3 regions of the Sodalis sp. RH14 genome follow, and region 1 is predicted to be linked to each of the others. Evidence: predicted binding sites of a transcription regulator. Region 1 holds the regulator's gene; each other region holds the start of a gene.
The links. Region 1 encodes LexA, which represses DNA repair genes until DNA is damaged. Its sites were predicted from a motif close to TNCTGTATGTACATACAGNA; they were not measured.
Positions count from the first base shown of each region.

Region 2: a site for LexA is predicted at 1,977-1,996, ahead of umuD (translesion error-prone DNA polymerase V autoproteolytic subunit). Genes of this name have one in related genera too.
Region 3: a site for LexA is predicted at 3,777-3,796, ahead of ACL2XQ_RS06680 (DNA translocase FtsK 4TM domain-containing protein). Genes of this name have one in related genera too.

Region 1 covers NZ_CP178739.1:81,218-87,477, forward strand. Annotated here, with positions in the region: gene ubiA (4-hydroxybenzoate octaprenyltransferase) at 1-177, shown strand, start outside; gene plsB (glycerol-3-phosphate 1-O-acyltransferase PlsB) at 225-2,684, opposite strand; gene ACL2XQ_RS00375 (diacylglycerol kinase) at 2,810-3,178, shown strand; gene lexA (transcriptional repressor LexA) at 3,299-3,907, shown strand; gene ACL2XQ_RS00385 (CsbD family protein) at 4,313-4,522, shown strand; gene zur (zinc uptake transcriptional repressor Zur) at 4,744-5,253, opposite strand; gene rcsA (transcriptional regulator RcsA) at 5,419-6,048, opposite strand.
Region 2 covers NZ_CP178739.1:4,724,067-4,730,326, reverse strand. Annotated here, with positions in the region: gene panS (ketopantoate/pantoate/pantothenate transporter PanS) at 1-67, opposite strand, end outside; gene umuC (translesion error-prone DNA polymerase V subunit UmuC) at 257-1,525, opposite strand; gene umuD (translesion error-prone DNA polymerase V autoproteolytic subunit) at 1,528-1,959, opposite strand; gene ACL2XQ_RS21520 (GntR family transcriptional regulator) at 2,536-3,201, shown strand; gene ACL2XQ_RS21515 (type 1 glutamine amidotransferase) at 3,249-3,950, shown strand; gene ACL2XQ_RS21510 (ABC transporter substrate-binding protein) at 4,023-5,081, shown strand; gene ACL2XQ_RS21505 (M24 family metallopeptidase) at 5,100-6,233, shown strand; gene ACL2XQ_RS21500 (pyridoxal phosphate-dependent aminotransferase) at 6,230-6,260, opposite strand, start outside.
Region 3 covers NZ_CP178739.1:1,488,870-1,495,129, forward strand. Annotated here, with positions in the region: gene cydD (heme ABC transporter permease/ATP-binding protein CydD) at 1-1,309, opposite strand, end outside; gene trxB (thioredoxin-disulfide reductase) at 1,841-2,809, opposite strand; gene lrp (leucine-responsive transcriptional regulator Lrp) at 3,242-3,736, shown strand; gene ACL2XQ_RS06680 (DNA translocase FtsK 4TM domain-containing protein) at 3,881-6,260, shown strand, end outside.

The DNA of each region.
Region 1 (6,260 bases):
GGGGTGATGTTCTATACGTCCCTGGCGCTGGCGGGGGCGTTATTTGTCTATCAGCAAAAACTGATCGCGCGGCGGGAACGGGATGCCTGTTTTAAAGCTTTTTTAAACAATAACCTGGTGGGCATGCTGATTTTTATCGGTATTGCCCTGAGTTTTTTCGGCCAGGGCCGTTTATAGCAGCGCGGTAAAGACGGGCGATGCGTCGGCATACGCCCGTTGCTTTCTTACACCGTGGACGGGGAGGCGTCTTCCGGCGTTGCGGCCAGCAGGCTGGCGCTGTTAATGGTCAGCTGTACCTCCGGCGTCATCAGTTCGCTCAGGATTTCGCTCATCTCATTGACCTTCTCGCCGATGGCATCGCCGGTGTCGCTAATATAATGTTCATCCCGCAGCGTCGCCACCAGGGTGGAGAATACCGCTTTATCAAAAAACTCCGGCGCGTTGATGCCATGCAACACCGAAAGTCGCTGGGCCATAATCCGGCTTTCCTTCTCCAATGTGCCGCGATTGATCCGGGGATTAAAACGCAGCAATGAAAAGGTAATGGCATACCGTTGCAATGTCTCGCGCACGCCCGCCGCCAGCAGTTGCAAGGTAAATGATTGCGGAGGGTTCAAGAACAACCGCCCCTCGCGCTCGGCAATCAGCTCCTGGCGCGACAGTTCCCCGATGAGCGCGTCGATGACCGGGCCGAGCTGCGACGTCTCGTAGCGCATGAACAGCTCGGCTTTCATCAGTGGGTAAAGCAAATCGATACGGCGTGCCAGCTGCGCGCGATCGATGCCGGGATGGCCGATAATGATACTGGCGACCAACGCGGGCAGGATAAACAGATGCTGGATATTATTGCGGTAATAGGTCATCAGTACCGCCTGCTCGCGGGACAGGTAGATGATATCGCCAATGGTATCCTGCTCGACGCTGAATTTGTTCATCGCCAGGGCATGCTCCAACAGGTCCTGCGCCGTGGTGTCCGGCACCGTGACGTCATCGGCGTAGGGCACATTGCGCATCAGTTCCAGATAGCAGGCCAACTGCTGCAAAAGCTGCTCGCGGGTTAACGAACGCTGGCGGGAGGCCAGCAACACCGTGGAACACAGGTTGATGGCGTTTGCCGCCGCGGCGTTATTAATGCGCACCATGATTTTCGCGGCGATGTCATCCACCGCCGGCGCCAGCCAGCCGGGACGCTGGGCTTCGATGGGGTCGATGGAATCACGCCAGTGCGGTACCTGCTGGTTAAGATAGGCGCTTAACGACAGCGGCTCGCCAAAATTGACATAACCCTGTCCCAGGTTGCGTAACTTACGTAAACCGCGCACCATCTGCACAAAGCCTTCTTTTTCCTTGGTGGCGCCCCGTAATTCCTTGGCGTAGGTCGCCACTTCCATAACATGTTCATAGCCGACATAGATGGGCACCAGCGTAATAGGCCGGTTGCCGCCGCGCAGCATCGCCTGGATGGTCATGGTCAATGTGCCGGTCTTGGGATCGAGCAGGCGCCCGGTACGCGACCGCCCGCCTTCCATAAAATATTCCACCGAATAACCCCGGGTAAATAACTCACCCAGATATTCGCGGAATATGGTGGAGTAAAGTTTATTGCCCTTGAAGGTACGCCGGATAAAAAACGCGCCCAGCCGACGAAAAATCGGACCCGCCGGCCAGAAGTTCAGGTTAATGCCGGCGGCGATATGCGGCGGCACCAGCCCCTGATGATACAGGACATAGGACAGCAGCAGATAATCCATATGGCTGCGGTGACAGGGCACATAGACAATCTCATGGCCGTCCTCGGCCAGTTGCCGGACGCGTTCGGCATTGCGCACGTGCAGGCCCTGGTATAGCCGGTTCCAGGTCCAGCTTAATACCCGATCCGACAAGCGCACGGCTTCATAGGAAAAATCCGCCGCAATTTCTTCCATCAGCTCGATGGCGTTTTGCTGCGCTTTATCAGTCGAGATTTTTTTAGCGCGGGCTTCGTCCTCCACGGCTTTTTCAATCGCCTTGGACGCCAGCAGCTTATTGAATAAATCCTGGCGGACAGGCAGCCGCGGCCCCACAGCCACCAGGCGTTGGCGGGCAAAATGAATCATGGCGACGCGTGCCAGCTTCTGCGCGATGGTTTTATCGGTGCCATGCTCGGTCGCCATATAGCGCATGGACAGCGGACGGGAAAAACGCACAAAGCTGTCGCGCCCCAACCACAAGACGGCGATAAACTTCTGGAAACCATTGAGGAGGCGCAACTGGGGCGCCGGCTGGTTCTGCTGCGCTTCACGGCCGGGCGATCGTCCGAACATAACGGATACCGGCACCATCTGGACATCAAGCTGCGGATTATTGCGATGTAAATCCAGATAATCGTGAAACAGCTTCACGGATTCCAGTTTTTCGGAAAAATAGCGAAAAATACGGGGGCCATCGTGGATAAAGACGTAGCGCGGCAAGACGACGCCGTCGATCTCCAGCGGTATCAGCGGATCGGACAACCCCAGTTGCAGACATTGCGCGCGCAGGGTGAGCAGGTCCGTCTTGGAGTTATAGGGCAAAACATACATCATTGGCCGCAGCGGGTCCAAGCCGGCTTCTTGCCGGGGATTGGCGGGAATGGCTTTACTCCGCACCAGTAGCCTGAGCGGTAAATTCAACAACGTATAATAAATAGTACGCCAGCCTGACATATCTTCGTGAAGCCTCTTGTTAGCATTGCGCCACAAGAATACCAGAAACCGCGCGACAGATCTGTGGTGATGCGAACGAGAAGAAACGGTAATATAGGCACAATTTTTCTTTAGCGCGCAAAATTATGGCAAACCAAACCAACGGACTTCGGCGCATCTTTAACGCCATGGGCTATTCCATAAAAGGATATCGCGCCGCCTGGCGGCATGAAGCCGCTTTTCGCCAGGAAGTGGTGGTTGCCGTGGTGGCGATTGCCCTTGCCTGTTACCTGGAGCCAGAACCCGTGGCGCGGATTTTATTGATCGGTTCGGTATGGCTGGTGCTGATCGTTGAGATCGTGAATAGTGCTATTGAAGCGGTGGTGGATCGCATCGGGCCGGAGCTGCATCCACTTTCTGGCCGGGCGAAGGACCTGGGCTCGGCGGCGGTGACCCTGGCCATTGTTTTGGCGCTGTTCGTGTGGATAACGCTGTTATGGCGGTATATTCCTTAAAATGGCCGGCGCGGCCGGTCGTCGGCAGGGTTTTATCACATTTTGCAACGCTTGTGGTTTTCAATTGCTGCGGACCTGTATATACTCACAGAAAGACTGTATAAACAAACAGGGGACGGAATGAAAGCATTAACCGCCAGACAACAAGAGGTATTTGACCTCATCCGCGATCATCTTGCGCAAACCGGCATGCCGCCGACCCGGGCGGAAATCGCGCATCGTCTGGGATTTAAATCCCCTAACGCCGCCGAAGAGCACCTTAAGGCGCTGGCGCGCAAGGGCGCCATTGAAATCGTTTCCGGCGCCTCGCGCGGCATCCGGTTATTGATAGAAGAAGAAACCGGCCTGCCGCTGATCGGCCGCGTGGCCGCCGGAGAACCCCTGCTGGCCGAACAGCATATCGAAAGCCATTACCAGATCGATCCCGATCTGTTTAAGCCCCACGCGGATTTCCTGCTGCGTGTCAGCGGCATGTCCATGAAGGATATCGGCATCATGGACGGCGATCTGCTGGCGGTGCATAAAACCCAGGATGCCCATAATGGTCAGGTCGTGGTGGCGCGAATCAATGACGAGGTCACGGTAAAACGCCTGAAAAGACACGGTAACATCGTTGAGTTGCTACCGGAAAACAGCGAGTTTTCGCCCATCATTGTCGATTTGCGCGAGCAGGAAATGTCCATCGAAGGTTTAGCGGTCGGCGTTATCCGCAACGGCAACTGGATTTAACTCACGGTGCTCCATGGCATCCTGAATATCCCTTATCCCGCGTCAGCGAGAATTTTATGGCGGATAACCGGCGACGCGGAATGCGGGTTCGCCGCCATAAAAGTGCCGCGGCGCGTCCGCTGCCGCTAGCGGTATTTATATTTAGTTACAATTAGCGGTGTACGGGCTGATACCTTCTACCTACTGTTTTATTTCACCTTATAGCCCATACGGCGTTTATAACCCTGCCAATATGGTCTAATCATCTGCTGAATAAACCTTATGCCAAATCCCCTGCTATACTTTAGACATAGGGTTAACTTATGACATGCAGGTTTTGGGACGCAATACGTGTCCTCGCTATGCGCTAACAAAACCTGGAGTGGCAGATGTTGACTGAGAAACCGATAACCAAGGAGAACTCCGATGAACAAAGATGAAGCCAGCGGTAATTGGAAACAGTTCAAAGGTAAAATGAAAGAACAATGGGGTAAGCTTACTGACGATGATCTGACGGTAGTTGAAGGTAAACGCGATCAGTTAATCGGTAAGATCCAGGAACGTTACGGTTACGGCAAAGAAGCCGCGGAAACGGAAGTAAAGGACTGGGAAACACGTAACAAATATCGTTGGTAATGATTTTTGGAAATCATGACTAATGCATATTCACTGTGCGGTTATGGCTTCCTTAAGTGTTCCTACCCAAAGGTACAAGGACGTACCACCTATTTTATATGATCCTATCAGCATTCCCCTGTTTTGCCGCCTCTCCAATGTATTAACCAAACGCGTTATCTCACTTCAGCCATAATAAACGTCATTTGCTCCCGGGTTCTTGTAAAAGCCAAAATGGGACGCTAGCGTTTCTTTATCGCTACGCTATGATCGTGTCCGCAGTCCTGGGGATTGTCACAAGCTTGCACTTCGGCGCATAAGGTACAAAATCCGTGTGCCTCGACGACATTATGGCGCATGGCGAAACCCGTGGCTTGCGCCATTTTTTGCAAAATATCTTCAATGCCTTCGGTTGATTGTTCAGTCACCTGGCCGCAGCGATCGCAGATAAAGAAGGCGGAGGTGTGACTGGGCTGCTCAAAATGGTGGCAAAGAACAAAGCTGTTAGTGGATTCCACTCTATGGATAAAACCTTGTTCCAGAAGGAAATCCAGCGCGCGGTAAATTGTCGGCGGCTTTGCCTGCGGTTCCGTCGCCCGCAGCAGATCAAGCAGGTCGTAAGCACTGATCGCGCCATCCTGCTGTGTCATCAGGCGCAACACTTCAAGTCGCTGTGGCGTCAGGCGCACGTTGCGTTGCTCACATAATTGTTCAGCCTGGCTGAGCAATTGAGACTGATCGGTGGTATTCATAGCGTTTCCCCCACTGCTGATTTCCGCCCTCTATCTTATCATGAAGGCGGAAAAACGCCGAATATTGGCGTGTTTTAACCCATATTGTCACCGGCAAAAGGGTGAGGGGACGGGGATCGGGGGCAGGTTTCTTTAGCTGTGGCGTTCGAACGGAGCCGCTGGTTTTCAGCAAACGGGATAACGGATATTGATACTATCTGTGACGCTGTTGGCAATAGCAATTAAATGGTATATCACCTGTTTATTACTGGCCTTGGTTTTCCGCTTAATATTTATTTTGTGAGAAGAAAGCGTTTTTTCTTTAATGTGCAATTGGGTACAGATATACATGGTGTCATAACCTGACATCCACATGGTTAAAATTTCTACTTCGGTCTTGCTAAAACGCAGCGGAGAGAACCCGATGGCGGCATCGTCATTGCGCCAGGCTTTGGTGTCCATAAAGTAACGGATTATCATTAACAATGTGCTGATCTTTATAAATTTTGATAAAATAATCACATTGTCCCTGATTGGCACGAAATCATGGAACTTAATATTCTCATTACCAATGAAAATAAAAAAAAGCGTCAAAGGCCGTTCGTCAATAATGGATTTTAATCCTTCTCCATCCCCTTGATACTGATAAGAGTTTTGATTAATAAAAACTATCGAAGGATTGGCGTTTTTGCATCTCATTCGCAACGTGCTGATATTGTCCACATCGCGAATGGCGCCTTTGATACCGCTTGCCGACAATGAGCTTTTAAGCGCGCATTTAGTATAAGTGCAAGGATCGAGTATAAATACTGTCATAATAATATCTGCAATTAGATTCATCCTGAAATAAAAAGGATTCGGATAAAAAATGACATAGGGGGATATTAAAATATAAAAATTACTGTCTATATCGATTTATCATTTTTCAACCTTTTATCAGCATGGCTGGATAAATTTGAATTAAGATCATGTGATAAATGATTATGATCGCTTTGTAAATCACTTGGGGAGGTATTGGGATGAAATGG
Region 2 (6,260 bases), 1.3 Mb from region 1:
AATAGTAGGCGGCGATGGACAGCAAAACAGCCCACAGCGGGAACAGGCGGGTAATCTTGGCTAACATGTGAGGTGTGTCCTTATTATCTTATTTTAATAGGTAAATTGTGTTGCCGGGAGCTGATACGGCCCCCGCGCTTGCCATAGCGGCTTTATTTGTACCGTCAATCCGGATGGGTGGCAATATATTACCGTCAATAAAGCGCGTTGCCGGCTGTGCCGGCCTTGCCCGCGCGGCTTTTTTAACCCCGCGTCTTCAGATTATCCTGGCGACGGGCAATTGCCCCCAGCGCGTGGTATAAGCCGGCGATAGCATCTCGCGCTTCATCGCCCAGGCGGGGGCGATGCCCTGGCCCGCAAACCCGATATGGCCGATACCGGTCTGGTTGATGCGGTCGAGCACCGCCATCAGCTCACGGCTGGACGGACGGGGAGGATGGTCGTCAAACAGCTGGAACTGGGCCTGGCGGGTGGGAGAAAAATCATTCAGCATTACCCCCGCCTTGGCGTAACGGGGGCCGTCGCGCCAGATGCGCTCCAGGCCGCGCACGGCGGCCGCCATAATATCCCGGGTATCCTGGGTGGCGGTGAGCAGCGTTTCGCTGGCGCCGTTGGCATAATAAGGCTCATTGATGGCGTAGGGGGATGAGCGGATAAATACCGCTATCTGGCGGCAATACTGTTTTTCCTGGCGCAGTTTTTCCGCCGCGCGCCCGGCGTAGCGGCAGACCGCCTGGCGCATGGCGGCAAGATCGGTGACCCGGCCGCCAAACGAGCGGCTGCAGACGATCTGCTGCTTGGCCGGCGGCTGCTGCTCCAGACTGAGGCAGGATTCGCCGCGCAGCTCCCGTACCGTGCGCTCCAGCACCACGCCGAAGGTTTTGCGGATAAAATGGATATTGGCGTCGGCCAGCTGCAGCGTGGTTTGCATGCCCATGGCGGTGAGTTTTTTGCCGATACGCCGCCCAACGCCCCACACATCCTCAACCGGCGTCAACGCCATCAGCCTGCGCAGCCGGATCGGATCGTCAAGCGCCACCACGCCGCCGGTGGCCGGCCACCGCTTGGCCGCATGATTGCACAGTTTGGCCAGGGTTTTGGTGCGGGCAATGCCTACCCCCACCGTCAATCCGGTCACCTCCCGCACCGCCGCGCGCACCTGCCGGCCGAACCGATCGTAGGGCACGCTGGCATTTATGCCGGCGACATCCATCCAGGCTTCGTCGATGGAGTACACCTCGGTACGGGGCGCCAGGGCTTCAAGCGTCGCCATCACCCGCGCCGACATATCGGCGTACAGGGCGTAGTTCGAGGAAAACACGGCGATGCGCTGCCGGCGCAATAACGCTTCCAGTTGAAAATAGGGCAGGCCCATTTTCACCCCGAGTTTTTTCGCCTCCGCCGATCGGGCAATCACGCAGCCGTCGTTATTGCTCAGCACCACGATCGGCACGCCGCGCAGATCCGGACGGAACAGGCCTTCGCATGAGGCGTAGAAGCTGTTGACGTCGGCCAGGGCAAACATGATCAATTGCGGGTGTCGTGAACGGCGAACAGCACCACGCCGAAGATTTCCAGCGTGTCGGGGTCGGGAAACAGTTCGGGGAACGCCGGATTCATCGGCTGCAGCGCCAGGCGCGGCCGCAGGCAGAGCCGTTTGACGGTAAATTCGCCGTCGACGGCGGCAATGACGATATCGCCGTGGCCGGCTTTTTCCGCCCGGTCCACCACCAGCAGATCGCCGTCGCCGATACCCGCGTCGGTCATGGAATCGCCGCTGGCGCGGACAAAATAGGTGGCGCTGGGATGGCGGATACAGTATTCGTTCAGGTCGAGGGTCTTTTCGACATAATCCTGGGCCGGCGAGGGAAAACCCGCCCGGCACCGGTCGGCGAACAGCGGCAGGGACAGCACCGGCAACAGGTCGGCGGGCGCAAAAAATGTCGTGATAATCTTCATGCTGATAAATCCATTAATACTGTTTATGTGTCCAGTATAAATAAATCAGGCGGTTTGAAAAGACGCCGAAGCGGGACAGCGGCCTAAAAAGCGATTAGCTGGCTGATAAATAAGGATCAAAAAATTTAACCGGCAGTGCATGGGCGTTATCTCGCTCATGTATATAATTTATATAGCTAATTATTAGTTAGGATATGTTATTGGTTTCATGCGGCAACCTTATGTTGCCCCAGGGCGCGGGCGCGGGAAAAACACCGCCATACGGATAACCTATCTCTGCGCGCCAGCCAGATCAAAAATGACTGCATTACTATTTCGCTTGCCGCCCCGCCGCTCTTTCTTCTGCCCCTGCTCAGCCCGCGCAATGCCTGCTACGGGCCTTGGCGGTATACGTTCGCCCGGCGCCGGACGCGCCCGCAGTCGGTCAAGAAATAAGATTTGCTTATTTTACTGCAATTCGCCGCCTGTTATCAGACGTTCAGGGCATTTAAGCGGCGGATGTTGCGGTAGACAAATGGTATACAAATAGAATACAAAAAGAGGGCAGGGTAAAAATCATGCAGTACGGAGGCAATAATGAAAGCAACGGAATTAACCCCACCGCACGATCAATCGTTAACGCAAAATGCCTTTGACGCCGTGCTGCGCATGATCCAGGCCGGCGCCCTGGCCAATGGCGACGTGGTAAACGAACGCCGGCTGGCGGAACAGCTGGGCCTGTCGCGTACGCCCGTGCGCGAGGCGCTCGGCCGGTTGGAAGGCAGCCATTATCTGCGCCGATCGGGGCGGACGCTGCTGGTTAACGGCGTGGAATTAAGCGAAATTTTAGAAATCATGTCGGTGCGCATGCTGCTGGAAGCCGACGCCGCCCGCAGCGCCGCCGGCAAGATGTCGGCGGCGAAGCTGGGCGCCATCCGCCAGCGGCTGATGGCGATGGCCGGTCCCGATCAGGTTACGGCCGGCCATCATTGGGAAGTCGACGACTTCCTGCATCTCAGTATCGCCGAGACCAGCGGCAATAAGCTCTTGCTGCGCCTGATAGGCGAGCTGCGCACCCGCACCCGGATGTTTGGCAAAGAGACCGTGCCCTCGCGTTTTGAACCGGGGCGCAACGAGCACCTGGCGATCGTCGACGCCATTGAGGCGGGCGACGGCGAGCGGGCGGCGCAGGCGATGGTGCGGCATATCGAGGGCGCGCGCAACGCCATATTCCAGTCGGTCACCGGCGGCGGTTCGCGCTAACTACCGGCCGCCGACAGCGGTCCGTTAACGAATATCAGGAGGGCCCAATGGGTCGCAAGCGTCTGCTGTATCTTCACAACGGTCAATCGCAACAGACGATCGCCCGCCTGGACGATCGTTTTGAGTCATGGGGGCTGGAGGTTGACCGCCACTGGGCTTATCAGAACCAGTTTCCGGCCGACCTGACCGGTTATGACGGCATTTTTCTTTCAGGCAGTCCGCACGGCGCTTATGAAGATATTCCCTTTATCCACCGTGAACACCAGCTGATCACGCAAGCCGCCGGCCTGGGCATCCCCATGCTGGGGATCTGTTTCGGTAGCCAGATCCTCGCCTCGGCGTTGTGCGGGCGGGATCAGGTGTTCCGGTGCCCCACGTGCGAAATCGGCAATAAATGGCTGCAGGCGACACCCGCGGCCGCCGGCGATGCCATCGCCTCCGGCATCGTGCCGCAGGTGTATATGTTTGTCTGGCACAACGATGAAGTGCGCGCCACCCATCCCGACATGACCATCCTCGCGGCCAGCGATCAATGCCCCAACCAAATTTGGCGTTATAAAGATCAGCCAATCTGGGGTATCCAGGGCCATCCGGAAATTACGCTGCGGCAGGCGCCGCTGTGGTTTGAGCAAAACCGCGCCACCATGGAGCGCGACGGGGCGGATATCGGGCATCTTATCGCTACCGCCGACGAAGCCGCGGCGGCCAAATCCATGCTGACCCGCTTTGCGGCGTTTATCGCAAGCTAACGGCTTATCGCCCGGCGCGGGGCAGGGTTTCGTGCCGGGAACGATGTTTCCAGTGATGAAGGGAGAGAAGTGATGACAAGATTGCGCATAAAACTGCTCGGCGCGTTTGCCGCCGTTACTGTCGTTGCCGCGTCGGCGCTGCCGTTAAACGCCGCCGCAGCCGATGAAATGACGTTTGCCAGTTGGGGCGGCGCATACCAGGATGGCATTCGCGCGGCCTGGATGAAACCTTTTACCCAGGAAACCGGCATTGAGGTTATCGAGGATACCAATCCGGTTATCGCGCGTATCAAGGCGATGGTGGATACCCATAAAGTCGAGTGGGACGTGGTGACCGCCGGCGGCGCCAGCCTGATGCAGGGGGCGAAAAGCGGCCTGTTTGAAAAAATCACGCCGGATATGGTCGATGAAAGCAATGTGCTGCCCCAGGCCCGCAACGACTACGGCGTACCGTCGGAAATCTTTTCCACGGTAATCGGCTATTCGACCAAGGCTTTTCCCAACGGCGGACCGAAAACGTTCTCCGACTTCTGGGACGTGAAGAAATTCCCCGGTAAGCGCACGCTGCCGGATAAGCCGGACACCGTGCTGGAAGCGGCGCTGCTGGCCGACGGCGTCGCGCCCGCCGATGTGTATAAAACCCTTGATACGCCCGCCGGCATGGAGCGCGCGTTGAATAAGATCCGCCAGATCAAGCCCTATGTCGCCATGTGGTGGTCATCGGGCGCGCAGCCGGTACAGGCGCTGGGCAGCGGCGAAGTGGTCATGGCGCTGGGCTGGAACGGCCGTTTCCAGGCCGGCATTGACGACGGTCTGCCGATTGCCATGGCCTGGGATCAATCGGTGGCCCAGGTAGGCTATTTTATGATTGTCAAAGACGCGCCCAACAAGGCGCAGGCGGTTAAATTCCTCAACTACATCATTCGCCCGGAGGTGCAGGCGCGTTTCAGTCAATATGTGGCCTACGGTCCGGTAACGCCTAAGTCAATCCCGCTGATTGATAAATCGCGCTTGGGGCGGCTGCCCTCGACGCCTGAACGCCTGGCCAACGCGTTGTTTATGAATATCGACTGGTGGGCGGCCCATTCCCTGGCGGCGGGTGAAGCCTACAACACCGCCATGCAACAGTAATTCACAAATAGGGTATCAATGATGGTGGAAACCAATTACTGGTTTGAAAAAGCGGAATATGACCAACGCCTGGCGCGGGTGCGGCAACAACTGGTGGCAAAAGGCTATGATGCCCTGCTGGCGTTTATGCCGGAAAGCGTAACCTGGCTGACGGGATTCTTTACCCGCGCCTACTCGTCGTTCCAGTTTGCCATTATTCCGGCGAACGGCGATCCGACGGTGATTTGCCGTGACGTGGAAGCATATTATCTCGACAGCACCTGCCTGTTCCCCGATCGGGAGATGTGGAGCGACAGCGACGATAAAACCGCCGTCGCGGTGCAGGCGATCCGCTCGCGGCTCGGCAGTTCGCCCCGGCTGGCGGTGGAAATGGGGGCATGGCCGCTGTCGGTGGCGCGGTTTAACGGCCTCCGGGCCGGTCTGCCGGATGCGCTGATGCTCGATGAAAGCCAATTGGTTACGGAGATGCGCTTTATTAAGTCCCCGGCGGAAATCAGCTATCAACGCAGGGCGGCGCGGGCGGCCGAGGCCGGCATGGCGGCGGCGATCGGGGCGGCCAGGCCCGGCGTCAGTGAACGGGACATGGCGGCGGAAATCTGTAGCGCCATGATCCGCGCCGGCAGTGATTTGCCGGGGCCGGGGGTCATGTCGTCGGGGGAGCGTGCTTACCATTTGCACGGCGGTTACAGCGATCGGGTGCTGGCGCACGGCGATATCGTACAGATTGAAACCACGCCCAACGTACGGCATTACCATGCGCGCTTTATGCGCCCGATCCGCGTCGGCCAGGCCAGCGATGAGGACCGCCGCACGGTGGAGCAGTTGATTGCCATACAGGATGCGGCGCTGGCGGAAGTGCGGCCCGGCGTGGCGGCCACCGTGCCGGACGCGGTCTATCGCGAGGGCGTGCTGGCGGCGGGACTGCGCGAGACCTACACCAATAAAACCTTCTATTCGGTCGGCCTGCTGCTGGCGCCGAGCGGCGGCGAGCCGCTGGAAGCGGCGCCGGGCTGCGCCTGGCATTTTGTCCCGGGCATGACGTTTCATACCTATGTACTGGCGCGTGGTTTCGGCATGTCCGAAACCATCGCGATTACCGACAGCGGCTATGAGCGGTTAACCCAGTTCCCGCGCCAGTTGTTTATCAGTTAGCGCAGCCGGGCGCAGGCCTGTTTAATG
Region 3 (6,260 bases), 1.4 Mb from region 1:
TCGGCGCGGGCAGGAACGGGTCTTGGCTGATCCAGCTCAGTTGGCTGCGCCAATGCGACGGCGACAGGTCGCGCAGCTCATGGCCGTTAACGCGCAATGAACCCTGGTAGGGCAGGAATCCCAACAGCACATGTAACAGCGAACTTTTGCCGGCCCCGCTTTGCCCGACGATGGCCAATCGCCGGCCGGGTTCCAGCGTGAAATTCAGCGGGCCGGCCAGCGCCGTGCCGTCCGGCGCCATGATGACCAGCTGTTCGGCGCGCAGGCCGATGGGGCCCAGGACGGGCGCGGCGAGACCCGCGCCCTGCGACTGCACGTCGGTCTCGATAAAGGCAACCAGCGATTCCGCCGCGCCCACCGCCTGGGCCTTGGCGTGGTAAAAAGCGCCTAAATCCCGCAGCGGCTGAAAAAACTCCGGCGCCAGTATCAAGACCAGGAAACCGGCGAACAAGGTGACGCCGGTGCCGTAGCTGCCGAAGTGAAGCTCGCCGAGATACGAAAAGCCAAAATACACCGCCACCACCGCAATGGAAATCGAGGCAAAAAATTCCAGCACGCCGGAGGAAAGAAACGCCAGCCGCAGGACTTCCATGGTACGTAAACGGAAATCGTTGGTGGCGCGGCTGATATGCTCGGTTTCCGCCTGCGCGCGATCAAACAGTCTTAGCGTTTCCAAGCCGCGCAGGCGATCGAGGAAATAGCCCGACAGCCGGGCCAGCGCCAGGAAGTTGCGGCGGTTGGCGTCGGCGGCGCCCATCCCCACCAGCGCCATAAACAAGGGGATCAGCGGCGCGGTGCAAAATAATATCAGCCCGGCCATCCAGTTCACCGGGAACACCGCCAGTAAAATCAGCAGCGGCACCAGGCCCGCCAGATACATCTGCGGCAGATAGCGCGCATAATAATCCTGCATGTCCTCAATCTGCTCAAGCAGAAGGCTGCTCCAACTGCCGGCGGGTTTGCCCTGGATCCAGGCGGGGCCCAGCAGTTCCAGCCGATCCAGCACCTGGCGGCGTATTTCCCGTCTCAGCACCTGTCCGGCGATAAAACCGACCCGCTCGCGCAGCCAGCCTGCCAACGCCCGCAGCGCAAACAGCGCCGCCATGGCGATAAACCAGCCCGTAAGCGCCTCGCGCGGCTGCTGCCCGACAATCAGCGCCTGCAGCAGATAAGCCAATACCCAGGCCTGGGCGATGATAACCAGGCCGCTCAGCAGGCCCAGCAGTAAAGAGAAACGAAGCCAGCGCTTTACCAGCGCGCTTTGCGACTTGAGCCAGCGGACAAGCACTTGCTGTCGGTTTTTATTCATTGAAGACAATTTCAGCCGGTGTGATGTGTATGTAAGTCGAAAATCCCATGTGGGGAAGCGAAAAGCCGGAAAAGGGCAGGCGTTCTCCAGCGTGCCGACATATTACCCTGTTGCGGCGGAGGTGAAAATAATAATGACATTTATCAGGGGACCTTTGCCTGCGGGCGCAACGGCATTTCAGCCGACTGGACGGCGCCGTGGGGATATGAAATTCTGCCGCTTTTTCGCATGCCATGAGTTGGGCGTTTTCATGGTATGCCGGGCGCCGGCATGCGACAAGGGGATGGCAGTCGCGCCATCCCCTCCCGGCATCAAATATCACATAAAACAAAAAGAAAGCGTTAACGTTGCAAACAGTGGTTTTGACGTTGTAACGGCATAGCGTGCGCTGGCGGCACAAAGCCCGGCTGGATGAGCCGCCGGGAGCGGCTCAAGCTCAGGGTCGCGCCGGGAGCGCGTCCCGGGCGGTTCAAAAAACGGGCTGGTTGTGGCAACAGGAACCGCGCATCAACGCCGCGCCTCGAAACGCCCTTACCGATCGTTTACCGGCACCAACCCGTCCAGATAACGTTCAGCGTCCAGCGCCGCCATGCAGCCGGTGCCGGCCGAGGTAATCGCCTGGCGGTAGATATGGTCCATCACGTCGCCCGCGGCAAATACGCCCGGAATGCTGGTCTGGGTGGCGTTGCCCGCAATACCGGACTGTACGCGGATATAGCCGTTCTCCAGCTCCAGCTGGTTGCCGAAAATCGCCGTATTGGGATGATGACCGATAGCGATAAATACGCCGGCGACCGCCAGCGTGTCGACGGCGCCGCTGACGACGTTCTTCAGCCGCACGCCGGTCACGCCCATTTCATCGCCCACCACTTCTTCCAGGGTGCGGCCGGTATGCAGCACGATACTGCCGCTGGCGACCTTATCCATCAGGCGATCGATGAGGATTTTCTCCGCGCGGAAGATATCGCGCCGGTGGATCAGATGCACCTCGGTGGCGATATTGGACAGATACAGCGCTTCTTCCACGGCCGTATTGCCGCCGCCGACCACCGCGACTTTTTGCTGGCGGTAGAAGAAACCGTCGCAGGTGGCGCAGGCGGATACGCCTTTGCCCTTATAGGCTTCCTCCGACGGCAGGCCGATATAGCGCGCGGATGCGCCGGTGGCGATAATCAGGGCGTCACAGGTAAATTCACCGGTATCGCCGGTCAGCCGGAAAGGGCGGTTTTGTAAATCGACCTGGTTAATATGATCGAAAATGATTTCGGTGTTGAATTTTACGGCGTGGGCGTACATGCGCTCCATCAGCGAAGGCCCGGTCAGCCCTTCCGGATCGCCCGGCCAGTTCTCGACCTCGGTGGTGGTGGTCAGCTGGCCGCCTTGTTCCATACCGGTTATCAGCACCGGATGCAGGTTGGCGCGGGCGGCATAAACCGCGGCGGTATATCCCGCCGGTCCCGACCCCAGGATAATTAATTTACTGTGTTTCGCCGTAGACATATTTTCCTCGTTTAACTCACCGCTTAGATCCCAACTCGTCGATGATAAGAAAGTTACCAGACAATGAAAAGGATGCAAAAAGTTGTTGGCGATTTTTATCATCGTTATGGACTATCGATAGGCGGATTTTACCATCAATTAGGACATTATCGGGCTAAAAAGAGCCCTTAAGCCCCGGACAATGTGTTTCCGCAGGATTTAATCGGCATGTTGTTCTGATTTTTATCGTTTTACTTTGACAATACGCTGCGCTTTTGCGAAAACATCAGGGTAAGGAAAATGATGCGTTGGTTTCGGACAGGCAGTTAGCAAGGCAGTTGAAACAGTTGGCCCTAAAATAAAACAGACAACGGGTCTTAAAGCAAACCCTGATACATTGAAGTCGGCAGGGGTGTGGCAAGCACAGGGAAGGTACTAAGAGAGACAATAATAATGGTAGACAATAAAAAGCGCCCGGGAAAGGATCTCGATCGTATTGACCGTAACATCCTCAATGAGTTGCAAAAGGATGGCCGGATATCAAACGTCGAACTTTCTAAACGGGTTGGATTATCCCCAACACCTTGCCTGGAACGCGTGCGCCGTCTTGAGCGCCAGGGTTTCATCCAAGGGTATACCGCTTTACTTAATCCACATTATCTTGATGCGTCTTTACTGGTGTTTGTGGAGATTACCCTTAACCGGGGTGCGCCCGATGTGTTTGAGCAATTCAATACCGCCGTACAAAAGCTGGAAGAAATTCAGGAATGCCATTTGGTTTCGGGTGATTTCGACTATCTGCTGAAAACGCGGGTGCCTGATATGTCGGCCTATCGTAAACTGCTGGGCGAGACGCTGTTGCGCCTGCCGGGGGTCAACGATACGCGTACCTACGTGGTGATGGAAGAAGTGAAGCAGAGCAACCGGCTGGTCATTAAGACACGCTAAGTCATAACACAGGTGCAAATTTCACGTTTTATGGTTACACTCCTGTGCATTCATACAGTTTCAGCGCCGGCGGCATGACGGCCGGCGCTGTTATTAAGCTATTATATCGGTTATATCGGCATAGATAACCCTGGAGAGCCTTTCTTGAGCCAGGAATATACAGAAGATAAAGAAGTTGAATTGAAAACGCTCAGCAGCAGTCGCCGGTTACTCGAGGCTGTTCTGATTGTCATGGCGATTTTTGCCCTCTATTTGATGATTTCCCTGGTCAGTTTCAACCCTTCCGACCCCAGTTGGTCGCAAACTGCCTGGCATGGTCCTATCCATAACCTGGGGGGCGGCATCGGCGCCTGGTTTGCCGATACGCTGTTCTTCACCTTCGGCGTGCTGGCCTATGCCCTTCCGCCGCTGATGCTGATTTTCTGCTGGACGTCGTTTCGCCAGCGGGAAGAGCAGGACTATGTGGACTATTTTGCCCTATCGCTGCGGCTGATTGGGACGCTGGCGCTGATCCTGACCTCATGCGGCCTGGCCGCGCTCAATGTCGACGATCTCTATTACTTTGCCTCGGGCGGCGTGATCGGCAGCCTGCTCAGCAACGCCATGCTGCCGTGGTTTAACGGCATCGGCGCCACCCTGACCCTGCTCTGCGTATGGGCGTCCGGCCTGACCCTGTTTACCGGCTGGTCCTGGCTCACCATTGCCGAAAAAATCGGCGGCGTGGTCATGGGTTGCCTGACATTTATGTCGAACCGCTCCCGCCGCGACGAGCGGGACTACGACGACGAGTACGATGACGAAGACCTGGAGGCCGCAGGGGACGACGCGGTCCGCGCCGAAGCGTTGGACGCGCTTGACCCGCTGCTGGCGACCTCCGGCCCTGATGCCGCCGGGACCAAGCCTGATGCCGCTCCCGCGGCTATCGGCACGGTGGCGGGGCCTTCCGCCACGTCCAGCCATCCGGAGCTCGCCGAGCAGACCGGCGACCCGCTGGCCGTCCCGCCGCCGGGCGCGGTGTCGCCGCCGGTGGCGGCCCCTGCGGCCGGCCCCGCGCCTGCCGCCGTCTACTCCCAGCAGCCCGCCGCGCCGGCTATCCCGCAATATCGTTTTGAGTTGCCGGACGCACCGTCCGTTCCTCCTTCCCAGGGCGGCTTTCCCGATGAAGACGATGATGGTCCGCAGATGGGCGACTGGCAGCACGACGGTGACGAATCGCACACGCCATACGATTTCAACGTGGCGCAGCGCAGCAGCGGGCAGGTCACTGCTTCCACGCCGCCTTATGACGCCGCCGCGCTGACCTTTATGCCGGCGTTCAGCGCCACCAGCGACGAAAATCCGCAGGTCAAGCAGGGCATCGGTCCTGAATTGCCGCGTCCTAACCGGGTACGCATCCCCACGCGCCGGGAGCTTGCCTCGTTTGGCATCAAGCTGCCGTCGCAGCGCAACGCGACGGCGACGGCGCAGCAACGCCCGCAGGAAGAAGACGCGCTGTCGCAGGCGCCGCAGTCCGAGGAAGAACAAGCCGCCGCCCAGCAGTCGGCGCTGCACCAGGAATTTCTGCAGCAGCAGGAACAACGCTATGGTGCGGCCGGGACCGAGGGCGACGACGAGGAAGAAGATGCCTGGCAGCAACAGCAGCTGGCCGCCGAATTTCAACGCCGGCAGGAGATGCGTTACGTGGCGGACGCCGACGAACGGGCCATGCCGACATCGCCGGTTTCGCCGCCGGCCGGCATTGATGCGCCTGCGGCGTTCGCTCCGCCGCCGCGGGCCGATCGGGTGGATGATACTCTCGCAGCCCGGTTTACGCCCTCCACGCAGCCTGGTCACGAGTTCGGTTCCGGCGCGTCGACCGCGGCCGGGCATGTTCCCGGCGGTTATGACGAGCAGGCTCATTCCCGCGCAGAGGATTATCCGGCCGACGATGAGGACGCGCTGTCGGACGGGCATGTCCAGCCTTCGGCACGGCTAGGGGCAGGCGCCGCGCCGGCGCCATTGCCGTCGCCGGTGGGGGCGCGCGCGGTGGTTCAGCCGGCGGCGCCCGCCATGGACAGCCTGATCCATCCCTTCCTGATGCGTAATGAACAACCGTTGCACAAGCCCACCACGCCGCTGCCGACGCTGGACCTGTTAACGTCGCCGCCGGTGGAGGACGAACCGGTGGATATGTTCGCGCTGGAGCAAACCGCGCGGCTGGTTGAAGCGCGGCTGGCGGACTACCGCGTGAAGGCCGAGGTGGTCGGTATTTCTCCCGGTCCGGTTATTACTCGCTTCGAGCTGGACCTGGCGCCGGGCGTGAAAGCGGCGCGCATCTCCAATCTGTCGCGGGATTTGGCGCGCTCCCTGTCGGCGGTGGCGGTGCGGGTGGTGGAAGTGATCCCCGGCAAACCTTACGTCGGCTTGGAATTGCCGAACAAGCGCCGCCAGACGGTATACCTGCGCGAAGTGCTGGATTGCGATAAATTCCGCGAGACCGTCTCGCCGCTGGCTATCGTGCTGGGCAAGGACATTGCCGGCCAGC